2 regions of the Alteromonas sp. 009811495 genome follow, and region 1 is predicted to be linked to the other one. Evidence: predicted binding sites of a transcription regulator. Region 1 holds the regulator's gene; the other holds the start of a gene.
What was found. The regulator LexA, encoded in region 1, represses DNA repair genes until DNA is damaged. The targets are predictions, from matches to a motif close to TACTGTATNNNNATACAGTA.
Positions count from the first base shown of each region.

Region 2: the regulator LexA is predicted to act here: its motif matches at 6,300-6,319, upstream of recN (DNA repair protein RecN).

Region 1 covers NZ_CP113972.1:4,340,028-4,348,777, forward strand. The annotation lists gene OZ660_RS19425 (hypothetical protein) at 1-213, opposite strand, end outside; gene OZ660_RS19430 (SURF1 family protein) at 206-910, opposite strand; gene OZ660_RS19435 (DUF2909 domain-containing protein) at 959-1,165, shown strand; gene OZ660_RS19440 (cytochrome c oxidase subunit 3) at 1,184-2,062, opposite strand; gene OZ660_RS19445 (cytochrome c oxidase assembly protein) at 2,085-2,672, opposite strand; gene ctaD (cytochrome c oxidase subunit I) at 2,769-4,382, opposite strand; gene coxB (cytochrome c oxidase subunit II) at 4,392-5,555, opposite strand; gene lexA (transcriptional repressor LexA) at 6,140-6,766, opposite strand; gene OZ660_RS19465 (GNAT family N-acetyltransferase) at 6,924-7,397, shown strand; gene plsB (glycerol-3-phosphate 1-O-acyltransferase PlsB) at 7,518-8,750, shown strand, end outside.
Region 2 covers NZ_CP113972.1:1,566,719-1,575,468, reverse strand. The annotation lists gene OZ660_RS07190 (3-hydroxybutyrate dehydrogenase) at 1-664, shown strand, start outside; gene OZ660_RS07185 (iron-containing alcohol dehydrogenase) at 689-1,849, opposite strand; gene OZ660_RS07180 (fatty acid cis/trans isomerase) at 2,030-4,396, shown strand; gene nadK (NAD(+) kinase) at 4,499-5,374, shown strand; gene dps (DNA starvation/stationary phase protection protein Dps) at 5,619-6,125, shown strand; gene recN (DNA repair protein RecN) at 6,360-8,045, shown strand; gene OZ660_RS07160 (outer membrane protein assembly factor BamE) at 8,166-8,522, shown strand; gene tmpT (thiopurine S-methyltransferase) at 8,627-8,750, shown strand, end outside.

The DNA.
Region 1 (8,750 bases):
GTAAACCAGTCGCCACTTTGGCACTTCATTCTGCAAAACGGCACTCATATCAATGGTAGGCGTCAACAGTTGCCCTTTATTCGTTGCAGCCTTGGTAAACCAATCGTTTTCTAACGCTAACTTCGCCAAAATGACCGGTACAACAAATACTGCAATCATTAATAACAAGGTTTTCTTGGAAGCCGTACTTTTCGCTGATGCCGAATTACTCATAACTACGTCCTTTCTTACTTATTGCAAAACCACCAATGGCAGCCGCAGCAATGGCCAAACCGAACCACTGCACTGCATACCCAAGGTGCTTTTCAGGAGACATGACCACGGGTTGATACTCGCGCACGAACGCAGGATTTTCCGTAGTAAGTTGAATAACGATGGGCAATAGCGTCACGCCCAACCCGTCACTGAGTGCGCCGAAGTCATATTGTTGAATTAGCGCAGGAAATTGAGAGAGATTGTTGTTGGTTTCTTTCACAAGCGGATTATCAGAGGGTAGTGAAACAACACCTTCAAATTGTGTGAGTGACTTATCTAGCTCTATTGTAGGCAGAGTACGCAGTAAATCTGGAGCTGGGACCCAGCCGTAGTTGACCAAAACCCAACCCGCATTGGTGTTAACCGGCACAACAACATCGAAGCCCACCCGTTGGTTTTGTATCTGATTATCAAGATAAATGAGATGACTCGCATCTGGCACGCCATCGAACGTTACCTTGATATCTCGGGGGTCGTTTTGCGAAAGTGCAGTCATCAAACTCATACTTCCATTGCCTTGCTTTTGCGCTATGCTAGCGAGACGTTGTTGCTTTTGTACCATGCGCTCTAACTGCCAATAGCCTAACGCACACATTATTGCCACACTTAGGGCAGTAAGGAGCCAAGGCATTAACGTACGAGAACGCTGAGACATAGCTAACAAGCCCTGCGCACAGAAAAAACAAAAACAGAGGTGTTAAAAATGATAAAAATTGTCCTTGTTGCCCTAGTGATATACATGATTGTTAACTTATTTCTGGCAATGCGCGTAATGATGAAAAACGACCCCAAAAATGGCCCAATGAGCAAATATATTGGACGTCGCGTTCTTACCTCTGCGGTTATTGTTGTGCTTATTCTTATTGCTATAGGTACAGGGTTAATTACGCCGAACCCACGGCCTTACTAGGGTTCGGCTTGCGTCCAGTTAGAGTACGTAAACAAAGATATAAAGCATTACCCACACCACATCGACAAAGTGCCAATACCAACTTCCCGCTTGGAATGCGAAGTGATTTTCAGGCGTAAAGTGGCCTTTCAATACTCTAAAAAACAGCACGATCAAGATAATAGTACCCAAGGTCACGTGCATACCGTGGAACCCTGTGAGCATGAAGAACGTGTTGCCATAGATACCTGATTGCAGTGTGAGACCTAGCTCTTGGTATGCATGAATGTATTCTTCCACCTGTAAGAACAGGAAGCCGCAACCCAATAAAATCGTGATACCAAGCATTAGCGTAAGTTGTTTACGCTTGTTCTGCTCTAACCCCACATGAGCAAAATGCAACGTGATTGAAGAAATAAGCAGAATTACCGTATTGATAGTAGGTAACCCAGCGGCGCTCATTTCTTGTGTGGTAATGCCACCTGGCGTAGTAACCAAAGGCCACATTGCCTCAAAGGTCGGCCACAAGACCTCGTTTGTCATCGCATTATTCGACGCACCACCTAACCACGGCACCGCGATAAAGCGTGCGTAGTAAAGCGCACCAAAAAAGGCGGCGAAAAACATAACTTCAGAGAAGATAAACCAACTCATGCCTTGTCGATACGAGCGACCAAGTTGGTCGCTATAAAGACCCGACATCGACTCATCTATTTGGTTTTTGAACCATCCCACTAACATCACAAGTAAAACAATGATGCCTGCTGAAAGAATGTGGCCACCGAAACCTGACTCTCCTCGAGTTGTTTCTACCACAAAATTGCCTGCGCCAACGGCGATTAGAAACAGCGCTACCGCACCAACTATCGGCCATGGGCTTTGGGCGGGTACATAGTATTTTTGATATTCTTGCTGCATTTTTTTCTCCTTGTCCCTGTGGTTATTCACCGCTTTGCGATGTATCTACCATAAAGGGATTCGGTTTTGTCGTTAGGTCACTTGCTCTCGCGGTGACGTCATAGAGTGTGTACTGCAATGTAAAATAGGTAATTTCTTTAGGAAGCTGTGGGTCGACATAAAATTGCATGGGCATATACGCTTCACTTCCTGCGTCTAACGGTTGCTGGTTAAAGCAAAAGCATTCCGTTTTATTGAGGTAAAGTGCTGCGGTGCCAGGGGAAACTGACGGTATTGCTTGCGCCACAATGTTGCTTGACGCTGGGTTTCTGACATAAAACGAAACGGTATTTAACTCTCCAGGATGTACTTTTACGCGCTTAGTTTCTGCGCGAAATTCCCAAGGCATTCCCGTATTGGTGCGAGTAATAAACTCCACCGTCACTTCACGAGATGTATCCACTTCAACCGCTTGATACACTGCTGCTGAGTTTTCCGTTTTGCCGTTAATACCGGTGACATCACAAAACACATCGTAAAGTGGTACTAACGCAAATCCAAAGCCAAACATACCCATGACGATGACAATAAGCTTTAACACCATTTTATTATTTGCGTTTTGTTGTGACATCACATCCCTCCCAATTTGCCTATGCGCTAGTGAGATAGTGGCCCCCTCTAATGAGGGGGAGTGGGTCCACTATTACACTGACTGTTATGACAGCGATTACTTCACTACAGGTGGCGTTTCGAAAGTGTGGTATGGCGCTGGTGAGGGAATTTCCCATTCCAGACCTTCCGCACCGTCCCATACTTGCGATGACACTGGCTCGCCTTGCTTCTTACACGCCTTAATAAGTAGCGCCAAGAAGATGAGCTGAGATAGGCCAAACGCGAAGCCACCAAGGCTGATCCATTTATTGAAATCAGCAAATTGCAATGCATAGTCTGGAATACGACGTGGCATACCTGCCAATCCAACAAAATGCATAGGGAAGAATAAGACGTTGACCGAAACCAGCGAGCACCAGAAGTGCCACTTGGCTAAAGTCGTGTCGTACATTTTCCCAGTCCATTTCGGCAACCAATAGTAAACGGCAGCCATAATAGAGAATACAGCCCCAGTCACGAGGACATAGTGGAAGTGCGCTACCACAAAGTAAGTGTCGTGGTATTGGAAGTCCACGGGTGTAATGGCCAGCATCAGTCCAGAGAGCCCGCCAATGGTAAATAGTACAATGAACGCGATGGCAAACATCATGGGCATTTCAAATGTCAAAGAGCCGCGCCACATGGTTGCTACCCAGTTGAACACCTTCACCCCAGTTGGTACTGAAATCAACATGGTGGCAAACATGAAAAACATCTCCATGTACACCGGCATGCCCGTGGTAAACATATGGTGTGCCCATACCACGAACGACAACAGTGCGATAGATGCTGTGGCGTACACCATAGATGCATAGCCGAAGAGCTTTTTGCGCGAAAAGGTCGGCACAATTTGCGAGATAATACCAAACGCAGGCAATATCATTATGTACACCTCAGGGTGCCCAAAGAACCAGAAAATGTGCTGGAACATAACAGGGTCACCGCCACCTGCTGCATCAAAGAAGCTAGTACCAAAGAACTTATCAGTAAGTACCATGGTGACTGCACCCGCAAGTACGGGCATTACCGCAATAAGTAGGAACGCTGTAATAAGCCATGTCCAAACAAACAACGGCATTTTCATCCATGTCATGCCAGGGGCACGCATATTGAAGATAGTCACAATAACGTTAATTGCCCCCATAATGGATGAGATACCCATAATGTGAACTGAGAACACAAACAGTGCCGTTGAATCACCGCTATATGTAGTTGAGAGTGGTGCGTAGAATGTCCAGCCGAATGCTGGGCCGCCGCCTTCCATAAACAGTGAGCTCAAAAGAATAAGAAAGGCCCCTGGTAAAATCCAAAAGCTCCAGTTGTTCATACGCGGGAGGGCCATATCTGGCGCGCCTATCATCATAGGTACTAACCAGTTGGCAAGCCCAGTAAAGGCTGGCATTACCGCGCCAAATACCATAATAAGACCGTGTACAGTGGTCATCTGGTTAAAGAAGTTAGGGTCGACAATTTGCAAACCCGGCTGAAAAAGTTCAGCACGAATCACCATTGCCATGGCCCCACCAACCAAAAACATGATAAAGGCGAACCACAAATACAGCGTACCGATATCTTTATGGTTGGTGGTAAACAACCATCGAGTAATACCTTTCGGTATATGGTCGTGGTGATCGTGATCGTCGTGATGCACAGTTGAATCTGGCGAAATGACTTCAGTTGCTTTGCTCATAACTCGCTCCTAGTTACCCGTTGCCACGGCGTTAACGTCTTTCGCCTGTACCATGTCACCCGTGTTGTTACCCCACGCGTTACGTTCATAAGTCACCACTGCAGCAATTTCTTTGAGGCTTAACATTTTGCCGAACGCTTGCATGGCGGTACCTGATTTACCATGAAGCACAATATCTATATGCCCTTCCTGATCTTCTAGCGCCATTTTGCTGCCTTTAAGAGCAGGGAATACGCCCGGCAGACCTTCACCATTTGGCATATGGCAAGCTGCACATGTGGCGTTATAGACTCGCTCACCTTCTTTCATTAGTTCGTCCATCGACATATTCATCGACAGAAGGCGTTGCTCTTCTTCTTTCGCTTTACGAATAATGTCTTCCTGCTCACTCATCCAAGCAGCATATTCAGCAGGCTCTTTCGCAATAACCACAACGGGCATGTAACCATGATCTTTGCCGCAAAGTTCAGCGCACTGACCGCGATATACCCCGGGTTCGTTAACCTTTGCCCATGCTTCGTTTATAAAGCCGGGATTTGCATCCTTCTTCACTGCAAAGTCGGGAACCCACCAAGAATGAATAACATCGTCAGATGTGATCAGAAAACGAACTTTTTGACCTGTGGGAATGACAAGCGGACGGTCAACTTCAAGAAGATAGTTTTCCGTTTTTTCAAACTTGTTTTCAATTTGCTCGCGCTGCGTAGCCAGCAACGAGTAAAACTCTACGTCACTATCCATGTATTTGTAGTGCCACTTCCATTGAGAACCCGTCACCAATACCGTCATATCCGGTTCAGAGACATCTTCCATTGCAATTAGCGTGTTGGCAGCGGGAACCGCCATAAAAATGAGGATAAGGAACGGAATTACAGTCCACGCGATTTCTACTTTTACGTTTTCGTGGAAATTCGCGGGCTTAGCGCCTCGTGACTTTCTGTGCAGATACATAGAGGCGAACATTACGCCAAACACGACTACTGCAATACCGACGCAAATGAAGAACATTAACATGTGCAGGTCATACACCTGCCCGCTAATGTCAGTTGCGCCGCGCCTGAGGTTAAGAGAAGAAACTTCTTCTGCAGCCTCCTGCGCAAAAAGGAAATGAGAAAAAAGCAAAAGGGGTATACTAGCAAACCCTTTTGCCATGACGGTCATTAGTTGTTTCACTCAGCACCTCCGTAATGGTAGAACCATTAACGCTAAATGTTAGTGCGCGCTGTCCCTACCAAGTGGTTTGCGAACGATTGACCCACAACTGCAATTTGTAAAACAAATTTAGAGCCATTGTTATTATTTTGTTAATCTCTGTATAAGAATTGCGCAATAATGACTTGCCGTCTAGTCTTTTCTGCTAAAAATTTAACGAGATGGTTAAAATTTAATCATTTCATTTTTGCTAACTGCACCTTGATAGTGCAGTAAAGCGGTGTGGCGTGTGGATACGCCGTGAAGCTTTTAAACGCTCATTTGGAACACATGCGGCGATAAAGAAATCAATGTAAGTTTATAAAAATCAATATATAAGAATGCAAATTTGGAGATTTTCAAACGTAGTCTTGTTAAAAGTGACAGGATTAAAAAGCACTTGCGGCGCGAAAAAATTGGCGTTTTGGTGTGATTGCAAAAAAATTAAACTTTTTTGACAGGCTGTTCAAAAAACAACCTTTATACATAGAACAGCCAACAAAAGTGAAAGTTAAGGTACAAAAAAAGCGGCTACAAGGCCGCTTTTACGTTAACCTGCCGAAACCTTACATCCAGTCAGCGTTTCGGATAACACCCACCGCTATACCTTCAATAGCAAAAGGTTGTGAAGCCAAATCAACTTTTATAGGTGCAAATTCATCGTTCTCGGCGTGCAGTAATACTTCTCGCCCGCGTTTTTCTAAACGCTTAACCGTGACGTCTTCATCCACTCGGGCAACAACAACTTGACCGTTGTGTACATCAGTAGTGCGATGTACAGCCAATAAGTCGCCATCAAGAATACCAATGTCTTTCATACTCATACCGTTTACACGTAGCAGAAAGTCTGCCTGAGGTTGAAATAGCGCAGGATCGACCTTGTAATGCGACTCAACATGCTCTTGCGCTAGAATAGGTTCGCCCGCTGCGACTCGCCCAATAAGCGGTAGCCCTTCTTCCTCTGGTGTTTCATCTTCCAGTGGAATATTCAATTTAATGCCACGAGAAGTACCTGGCAAAATTTCAATAACACCTTTACGCGCTAAGGCCTTCAAATGTTCTTCTGCCGCATTAGCAGAACGGAAACCAAGCTGTCGTGCAATCTCTGCACGCGTAGGTGGCATTCCCGTTTCTTGCATGGTCGTTTTAATAAGTTCTAAAACTTCGGTTTGTCGAGCTGTGAGTGGGCGCATAAAAGACCTGTCTGTTCATACAGTTCCTGTAAGTATATACACCTAAATTTAAATAACAAGCACTACGCGACAGCAGATAAAATAAAACTTGAAAAACACCGTTGTGCTCACATTTAATACAATAGAATGAAGACAAACAGAGTTGGATGCATAGTAAATGCTAAGATTTTTGCCCTTTTCCGCCGACCTTGCACCCTACTTTGATAGTATTAACCGAGAGTGGATAGAAACCATGTTCGCCCTTGAACCTGTCGACGAAGAGGTCATCTCATCACCACAGTCTTGTATTATTGACCAAGGTGGACATATTTGGTTTGCACAGCACCAGACCTTAGGCGTAGTTGGTACCTGTGCCTTGATGAAAAAAAGCGACGGCATTTTCGAACTAACCAAAATGGGTGTTGTCAGCAGTGCCAGAGGACTAAAAGTTGGTGAGGCATTGCTAAAACATGTTATTGAACAAGCGCCAACAATCGCACACAAAACATTGTTTTTGCTTACCAATAAGAAGTGTGAAGCCGCCATTCATTTGTATGAAAAAAATGGCTTTGTGCATTGTAATACAATTATGCAGCAGTACGGTGACGCGTACGCGAGATGCGACGTAGCCATGCGCTACAAAGGCATTTGATGCAGTAACCTGACGTAACACAATACATACATGTAAAGGATGACATAAAGGCATACCGCGAGATAAATCGCCAAATGTGTTACACTTTCCCCGTTTTTATTTCATAGGATTACATACTTCATGTCGTGGATGCGAAAAGCCCTTTTGTCGGTGTTTCATTATCCTGTTAAGTTACTGGTTAAAGCGCATAGTATTCCAGTAAACGTTGAAACCGAATTAGGAATAGATAAGAACAAGCCAATTGTCTATCTACTTCCCACTAACTCAGTGACCGACCAGTTGGCACTTAGAATGTCGACTGAAGCACTGGGTTTGCCAAGCCCAACAGAGACGTTGGCACTTGCAGGGCGAGAGTATTCGTCCACATTATTTTTACGTAAAACTCAGCCTATCTTTCGCTCTTCAGCAAAAGAAACTGACATTGAAGAAGTCTTCACTGAATTATTCCACCTGCACCGCGATCATGAAAACCTAGATTTGCAGGTGGTGCCAGTATTTGTAACTTGGGGAAGAGCGCCAGGCAAAGGCAACCCAGGGCTTAGCGACTTAATTGCCGATAGAGCAGCACCTAGTTGGTTACGTAAATTATTTATCGTACTGTTTTTGGGTCGCGACAATTTTATTAACTATTCAAAAGCTGTATCGGCTCGCGCGATGTCAAACCAGCATGGTAGCGATCAGAGCATTGCCCATAAACTGGTTCGCGTAGCAAGTACTCACTTCCAGCGAAAGCGTCAAAGTATGACCGGCCCAACATTGCTTGAACGCCAAGAACTCAATAATAGTGTATTGGGCTCTGATGCGGTGCGACGCGCCATTGCCGAAGAGTCTCGCAGCAAGAAAGTTACCCACGAGAAAGCCAAAGAGACTGCGCAATCTTACATAACCGAAATTGCCGCAGACTATCGGGAAGGTTTAATACGTTTTGGCGATCGCCTACTTACACGTATTTGGAATAAGATCTACAACGGAATTAGCGTAGGTCATGCCGATAGGATTCGTGAACTCGCCGCCAATGGCCACGAAATTATTTATGTTCCGTGCCACCGCAGTCATATGGACTACTTATTGCTGACCTACGTGATTTATCACGAAGGCATGGTTACGCCTCATATTGCCGCTGGCATAAACCTCAACTTTTGGCCTGTTGGCAAAATGTTTAGGCGTGGCGGCGCGTTTTTCTTGCGTCGCAGTTTTGCTGGTAACAAGCTCTATACAGCCGTATTTAGAGAATACCTTGAGTTGTTGTTCAACAAAGGCTACTCAGTGAAATATTACCCAGAGGGTGGTAGAAGCCGCACCGGAAGACTTATTCCGCCGAAAACGGGTATGTTGGCCATGACAATTCAGGCA
Region 2 (8,750 bases), 1.7 Mb from region 1:
AGCCCAAGAAGCCGCGGCAAAACTTGCCCACGATTCAGGTCATCATGGCGGCTCTGCAAGTGCAGTGGCGGTGGACGTGTGTAATGCGCAACAGGTCTCAGCATTACCGGAAGTACTTGGAAAGCTTTCAGTAGATGTGCTTGTTAACAACGCCGGCATTCAGCATGTGTCTCGACTTGAAGATTTCCCTGCCGACAAATGGCAACAACTTATCAATATCATGTTGGTTGGCCCCGCATTACTCACACAGGCGTTCTTGCCTAGCATGCGAGCTCAAAACTTCGGTCGCATCATTAATGTCGGCTCTATCCATTCGGTTGTTGCTTCGCCCTATAAATCGGCTTACGTCGCAGCGAAGCACGGTTTGCTAGGTTTTGCTAAAACCGTTGCGCTTGAAACTGGCGATTGTGATGTCACCATAAACACACTGTGCCCTGCCTATGTCAAAACACCTTTGGTTGAGCAACAAATTGCTGCGCAAGCCAAAGAAAATAACCTAACGAAAGACGAAGTTATCAATAAAATAATGCTGGAACCAATGCCTAAGAAGCAGTTTATTAGCCTTGAGGAATTGGCCGATACCGCATTATTTTTAATGTCAAACAGTGCGCGTAATATAACGGGTCAAACCATGATATTAGATGGCGGCTGGACTGCACGATAGTTAATTCTAGGTTTTATGGTGTACTTACTCCCACAGTGCACCATAAAGCTCTACCATCTCATCGATAGTTGGAATTCTCGGGTTATTACCCGGCGAGCCTGAAGCCAATGCTTGTTCTGCCATGGTGGTAGTCATCGCCATAAACGTGGCTTTATCAATCCCAAAATCAGCAGGTGTAGGCACCTGCAGATCAAGATTCAAGGCCCGCAATTCATTAAGCAGCTTGTCATTAGCCAATTCATCACTGTCAGATTGCGTTGCTACCCCCATGGCGCGAGCACATTGTGCGTATCGCACTTTTGCACTAGGAATAGAAAAAGCCGTGACAGAGGGCAGTAACATGGCATTGGATAGACCGTGAGGCACATGAAATGCGGCGCCAATTGGACGGCTCATACCGTGCACTAAAGCAACCGACGCGTTAGAAAATGCGATACCCGCCAAGGTTGACCCTAACATCATCGATTCTCGTGCACGCTCATTGCTAGGGTCGGCAAACACCATACGCAAATTAGGTGCGATTAACGCCATTGCTGACAATGCTTGCGCATCGCTGTATAAATTTGCCTTTCGACTGACATAAGCCTCAATGGCATGGGTTAACGCATCAATGCCAGTATCGGCGGTCACGCGCCGGGGCAAGCTTAGGGTTAAGGAATAATCCACCAAGGCCGCTGTCGGCATAAAGCCGCGCCCTACGCATAACATTTTCTCACTGGTCTCATCATCAGTAATTATGGTAAAGCGGGTGACTTCAGAGCCGGTACCAGCTGTGGTAGGCACGGCAATAATCGGTAACCCAGCATCATCAGTAACCTTGGGAAACTTGTAATCGCGCATTTGTCCGCCGAATTTACCCAATATAGCAATGGCTTTAGCACTATCAATGGGGCTGCCACCACCAAGCGCGACAATACAATCGTAATCCCCCTCGCGCACAATATCCACGCCGGCGCGAATAGAAGAAACCGTAGGCTCTGGCACCGTGTCTGAAAAAATATCCATGTGAATATCGCGTTCTGCCAGATAAGCGGCCATCTTGGCAGCGTACCCCAATTCAACCATGACGTGGTCAGTAACCAGTAATGGTTTGCTGCATTGAAGGCTTGTAAGTGTATCTACAATACGCTCGCTGGCGCCCTTCCCTATGTGCATAAACCTTGGCAAGATAATTTGATATGACATGATTGCTCCTTGTGCCTATTAGGTCATTTAGTGTAGCCCATACAAAGCGTAATAATGCATACGCTAATACAAATCGAAAACCGACTGGCTACCGTAACAAGTACAATAACAACAATTTATTTACGCTATCACTAAAAGATAGTGATAGTGTGAAGTAAGATTTAAGTAAGGATACGTCTGATGAGTAATTTGGTAAAAACCGTAGTTGTACTCGCGGTACTGGCAGTGGCGGTTTTGATTTGGCAATGGATTAAGCCCGATGCCCAACTGCTCAGCCCGGCGCAAAATACGTCATTTTCACAGCCACTTCCCGAACACTTTTTTACCCAACAAGTAAACCCTGTACTTACCAAACGCTGTGTGGTTTGCCATGCATGTTATGACGCGCCCTGTCAGCTAAAAATGACCTCACCGGAAGGCGTGTCACGGGGAGCCAATAAAGAAAAAGTTTATGAAGGCACTCGGCTGACTGCGGCAACGCCCAATCGACTCTTTTTAGACGCGCACACTATCGATGAGTGGCGTGAGCGCGACTTTTTTGATGTTTTACCAACAAATGATGATACTTCCGCCCCCACACAAACGTCGGTACTAGCGCAAATGTTGTTACTTAAGCGCCAGCATCCACAACCCACTTCAACGCATTTGGGCGAAGGATTTGATATTAGCCTCAATCGCGCTCAACAATGCCCTACTATAGATGAAATGGACAGCTATATTGCCAAGCAGCCTATGGGTGGTATGCCTTACGCATTACCTGGGCTAAATGATAAGGAACATACAACCTTATTACAGTGGTTGCATCATGGCGCACCAATGCCGAAACAACCAAACCTAAACGAGGCGCAGCGCAAATCTGTGGCCGAATTTGAACAATGGATAAATGCAGAGGGCAACAAAGCGCAACTTTCTGCTCGTTATATTTATGAACATTTGTTTACTTCACATCTTTACTTTGAAAATGCTTCAGATAACCAATCAAGCGAAACACCACAGTTTTTTAATTTGGTGCGTTCGCGGACACCGCCAGGCAGTGCTATTGACGTAATTGCAACAAGACGCCCATTTGACGAACCTGGCGCTGAACGTGTGTATTACCGTTTACAAAGCGTACACTCCACTATCGTTAGTAAAACGCACCAACCCTACGCCATAAACGATGACCTTATGGCGAAATGGAACACGTGGTTTGTAGATGCCGACTTCGATGTGCCTGCGCTTCCTTCTTATAAGCCGGAGGTAGCAGCGAACCCGCTTACCGCTTTTACTGATTTACCCGTTAAAAGCCGCTACCGCTTTATGCTTGAGCGCGCTCAAAATACCATTATGGGTTACATCAAAGGGCCAGTGTGCCGAGGACAAGTCGCATTAAACGTAATCAATGACCGATTTTGGGTGTTTTTTGTCGAGCCAGATGTAGCTGCCGCCGATGACGTCAATGCGTTTTACTCTTCGCAACAACACAACCTGCATCTACCGGCAGAAAAAGACAGCACTGCATTGGCGGTCAATTGGGTAAAATACGCAGAGCGCCAAGGCGATTACATGCGGGCGCGAAATAAATTTCTTAGCAATACATTTAAGCAAGGTGAGCACTTAAATATCGACAGTATTTGGGCAGGCGATGGTGATAACACGAATGCGACGCTTACGGTATTTAGGCATTTTGACAATGCTACTGTTGTAAAAGGCATGGTTGGCACTGCGCCGAAAACGGCTTGGGTGATTGACTACGCACTTCTTGAACGAATTCACTATTTGCTGGTAGCAGGCTTTGATGTTTACGGCAACTACGGTCATCAACTAATGACACGGCTTTATATGGATTTTCTTCGTATGGAAGGCGAGTCAAATTTCTTGAACTTACTCCCCCCAGATACTCGTAAGACGCTGTTGGCCAAGTGGTATCAAAATTCGAGCAAAGAGCTTACAGACTACCTCGAAGGTGACATTAATAGCTTTGACCAACAAAGCGGTATTACTTACTCTTCATCAACACCGCAAAAAGAACTCTACACTATGCTCGCAGAACATTTAGCACACGTACAGCCGCAACCAGAGCGCTTAGCACCTGCCGTGTTGAACCAACAAAAACACAATATTCTTTCATCAATTAACGACTTGCCTGCCAAGCAGGCCACGATATTGCCTGAAACCACTATTTTGATGATAAGAGACGACGAAAAACCGGACAATATTGACGTGTATACTATTTTGCGAAACAGCGCCCACTTTAACGTCAATAGTTTGTTTGAAGAAGAGGAAAACCGAGATGTAGCAAACGACTCCTTAACATTAGTGCATGGTTTTTTGGGAAGCTATCCAGATGCATTTTGGCAACTGAATGCCTCTGAGGTTGAGCAAACACTCACACTACTACGTCAAATGGAAAGCGAGGAAGACTACGAAGCATTGCTAGATAAAGTGGGCATGCGTCGCACTAATCCAAATTTCTGGGCATTTAGCGATACACTTTTGCAGTGGTCAGAACGCCACTACCCCATAGAGGGTGGCTTGTTAGATTACAACCGCTTAGAAGATCGTTAAACAGGTTACTTTAGGTGACCCAATAACACTTTAACGCTTTCCTTTTGCAAAATACCTGTGCTAATGTCCAACTCATTGGAAATGAAAGGACATTAGCGTTCCATGCCCTATCAAACCGTTGCTTTAATTGGAAAACCTCAACACGCTGCTACTCACGATAGCTTGAATATTCTTGCTGACTATTTACTGGCCAAAGGCTGTGAATTGCTAGTTGAAGAAAGTATTGCTGAAGAGTTAGAAACCGATAATTTTCGAAGCTGCAATCTTGTTACCATCGGCAAAGAAGCTGATTTAGCGGTCGTTGTTGGCGGTGATGGCAGTATGCTTGGCGCAGCGCGTGTATTAGCGCGATTTGATATTCACGTTGTGGGGGTAAATCGCGGTAACCTTGGTTTTTTAACAGATATTCATCCTGATGAAATCACACAGCAACTCGAATTACTATTTACCGGCGAGTGCGTGGTCGAGGAGCGCTTTTTACTTGAGGTAGAGGTCTACCGTCACGAAAAGCTCAAAAGCAATAATTCGGCAGTAAACGAAGTCGTCCTTCACCATGGCAAAGTAGCGCACATGATGGAGTTTGAGATATACATTGATGACCAGTTTGTATTCAGCCAGCGAAGCGATGGACTTATCGTTGCCACGCCTACCGGGTCGACTGCCTATTCCCTGTCTGCCGGGGGGCCTATCATTATGCCCAAACTAGACGCATTAACATTAGTACCCATGTTTCCTCACACGCTAAGTAGCCGCCCTATTGTGGTGGATGCCGATAGCCAAGTGTCGATGAAAGTCTCTAAGGTTAACAGCGATTCACTTCAGGTAAGCTGCGATAGTCATATCGTTTTACCCGTACTACCCGGTGATGAAATTCGAATAAACAAAAGCGCTGACAAGCTACATTTGGTCCATCCAAAAGGCTACAGCTATTTTAACGTATTACGTAAAAAGTTAGGTTGGGGCAGTAAGCTTTACTAAGCGTGCCTCGTTACCTGATTACCTCGTTCAATAATTCCTGCACTTATTACACGTGTGTGTAGGTTTTTCTTAATGTTAGCCTTTTGAAAAATAAAGATTTTTTAATAATTTCATTTTTTCTCATATAAATCTAGCGCTTACCGTTTCTCCTGAGTTCGGCATGGCCGTTGCACCACTCTTATTACGTTTTTCAAGAAGCGCTAGAAAGCATCTATTTTTTTGCACTAGATAATCAGGAGATATCATGAGCACGACCAATATCAAATTTACGGCACCCGGAATGGATAACGACGCCGCTGCAAAAACCATTGAGGTATTGGAGAAGCGTTTAGTGGCCTTACTCGACCTACAACTAACACTAAAACATATTCACTGGAATGTCGTTGGTCCAAACTTTATTGGCGTACACGAGATGTTAGACCCTCAGGTTGACGCCGTACGTGACATGACAGATACCATTGCAGAGCGTATCGCAACCCTAGGTGGAGTACCTAAGGGAACCCCTAAGGCCATTGTTGAAGGTCGTACTTGGGACGACTACAACATTGGTAAAGGCTTAGTAATGGATCACCTAAAAGCACTCGATGCGGTTTATGCTGGCGTTAATGGCGACCACCGCAGTGCGATTGAAACTCTCGGTGACCTCGATGCAGTATCAGAAGATATGATCACAGGTCAATTAGCTGACCTTGAGCAATTTCAGTGGTTCGTGCGCGCGCACATTGAATCTGGCAGCGGCGAGCTGCAGTAATTATTACAATTTATGGTAATAAAGAGAGGCTTTGCCTCTCTTTTTTTACGTTTGATATACAGTGATTTGAGTCAACGTACTTACATCACCATGAGAAAAATAAACACTTTATAATCATAAGGTTAGCCCTTCACTAACGTCTTCATACACACTCTTCTCTTTACACAGAAAAAATACTGTATATATTTACAAGTACTGTATAAATCATCATGTTCAACTTTTTCGAGTGTGGTTATGTTAGCGCATCTTTCTATTTCAAATTTTGCAGTTGTTAAACAATTATCGGTTCAGTTAGAAAATGGACTTACCGCTATTACTGGTGAAACAGGTGCGGGTAAGTCTATTGCAATTGATGCACTGAGCCTGTGTTTAGGCGAGCGTGCTGATGCCAATGCGGTAAGAAAAGGTACGGCAAAAGCAGAGATCATCGCGCACTTTTCACTAGATGATAATGTAAAAGCGAAAGCATTTTTAGATGAACATGAACTCACGTCTGATGAAGACGACAACGCATGCTTTATTCGACGTGTAATTTCAAAAGAAGGGCGTTCCAAAGCCTTTATCAATGGCGTGCCTGCTTCGCTACAACAACTGAAGGGGTTGGGACAGTACTTGTTAGCCATTCACGGACAAAATACGCACCTGCAGCTACTAAAAGAAGATCACCAGCGCCATTTAATTGATAGCTACGCTAGGCACCCTACTCTACTTGAAGCCGTAAAACGTGCCTATAATTTATGGCGTGATAAACAGAAAACACTGAGTGACTTACAGGCCCAAGCGCAGCAACGTGAGGATCGCCTTCAACTACTCACGTATCAAGTTCAAGAGCTTGACGAATTCGCAATAGAAGACGGTGAGTTTGAAGAATTAGAAGTAGAGCATAAACGCCTAAGTAATGGACAGAGCTTGCTGGAGCAAGCACAAACGAGTGTTTACAACTTGTATGAAAGTGATGAAGGCAACGCGCTATCGGTGATTCAAAACAGCATTGAGCGTTTGGGCGAACTCGAAGCACATGATGCAACGTTAACCCCTATTATCGCGATGCTAAACGATGCTGCCATTCAAGTAGAAGAAGCAGCGGGTGAACTTCGCAGCTATTGTGACCAATTAGAGATTGATCCATTGCGTTTACAACACGTTGAAGCCCGTTATGCAAAAGCGATGGAACTTGCCAGAAAGCATTCAGTAATGCCTGAAGACTTATATAGACACCATCAAGAGTTAGCGGGCGAATTCCGTTTACTTGGTGAGCAAGAGTCACTGCTTGGCACGTTAGAGTCTGAGGTGGAAGATGCAAGAAAAACATATTTAACAACGACTAAACATCTATCAGAAAGTCGAATTGTTGCCGCAGCTAAGCTATCTAGTGACATTGAAGATCAAATACAGCAAATGAACATGCCTCACGCTAGGGTATGCATAGACGTTAATTATGATGAACTTAGAAAGCCAATCAGCACAGGTTTAGATACCGTTGAATTTAAAGTGTCGACAAACCCAGGCCAAGACGCTGATAAGCTTGAGAAAGTGGTGTCAGGTGGAGAGTTATCTCGTATCGGCTTAGCTATCCAGGTTATTGCTAGCGATAATGATGCCACTCCAACTATGATATTCGATGAAGTAGATACGGGTATTAGTGGGCCGACGGCATCAATTGTTGGTGGCCTACTGCGCAAATTAGGTAAGCAATCTCAAGTTATGTGTGTTACTCATTTACCTCAAGTTGCAGCGCAGGCGCATAATCAGCTTTTTGTCACCAAACTCACCGATGGGGAAAGTACTGAAACACAAATGCTTGCACTTACCAAACAAGACAGAATTGATGAGTTAGCACGCTTACTAGCAGGTGATAAAATAACCAAATCTGCACTTGCTAATGCAAAAGAACTACTTAAAAGCGCTGCATCGAACTAAAATGCAGTTGATTGGTCATAGTTGTCAATGTAGCATGCTTTCGCGCTTGCAATAAAACAGCCTGTTTTTAACTTTATTAAGGACAGGCACGAACAAAGGCAATACTGGACACAATAACGCATGAAGTTGCAACACCTATTAGTAATTCTTAGCATCACTCTTACCACAACCGCTTGCTCTAACTGGATTTATCGAATTGACGTACCTCAGGGTAACTTCCTTGACCAAAGGGATGTAGAGAAACTACGCGTTGGCATGACAAAAGAACAGGTTATTTACGTTTTAGGCAACCCGGTTGTTCAAGACTCGTTTGACGACGATACATGGTATTACGTTTACGATATGAAGCGCGGCATGAAAAAGCGCGGCGAAGATTTTCAAAAGCAGATGATCATCAACTTTGTTGATAACAAAGTCACCACGGTAGAAGGTGATTTTGAACTGTCTGAAGACTTTAATACCCCACTCGATAACTAAGAAAAATCTCAAAGGTAGCGGATTGTTTTTGCTACCTTTTTCTTTTGCTCTCACTTTAAAAGACTTTATATTCTGCATTAAAACCTACTTTCTAAGGGGCACATATGGAACATAGTTTTTGGCACAGCAAATGGCAAAAAAATGAAATTGGATTTCACGAGCCCAAAGGCAATGCGCTACTCGTTAAATATGCAGAAAAGTTACTAGAGCCGGACACTTCAAAAATAC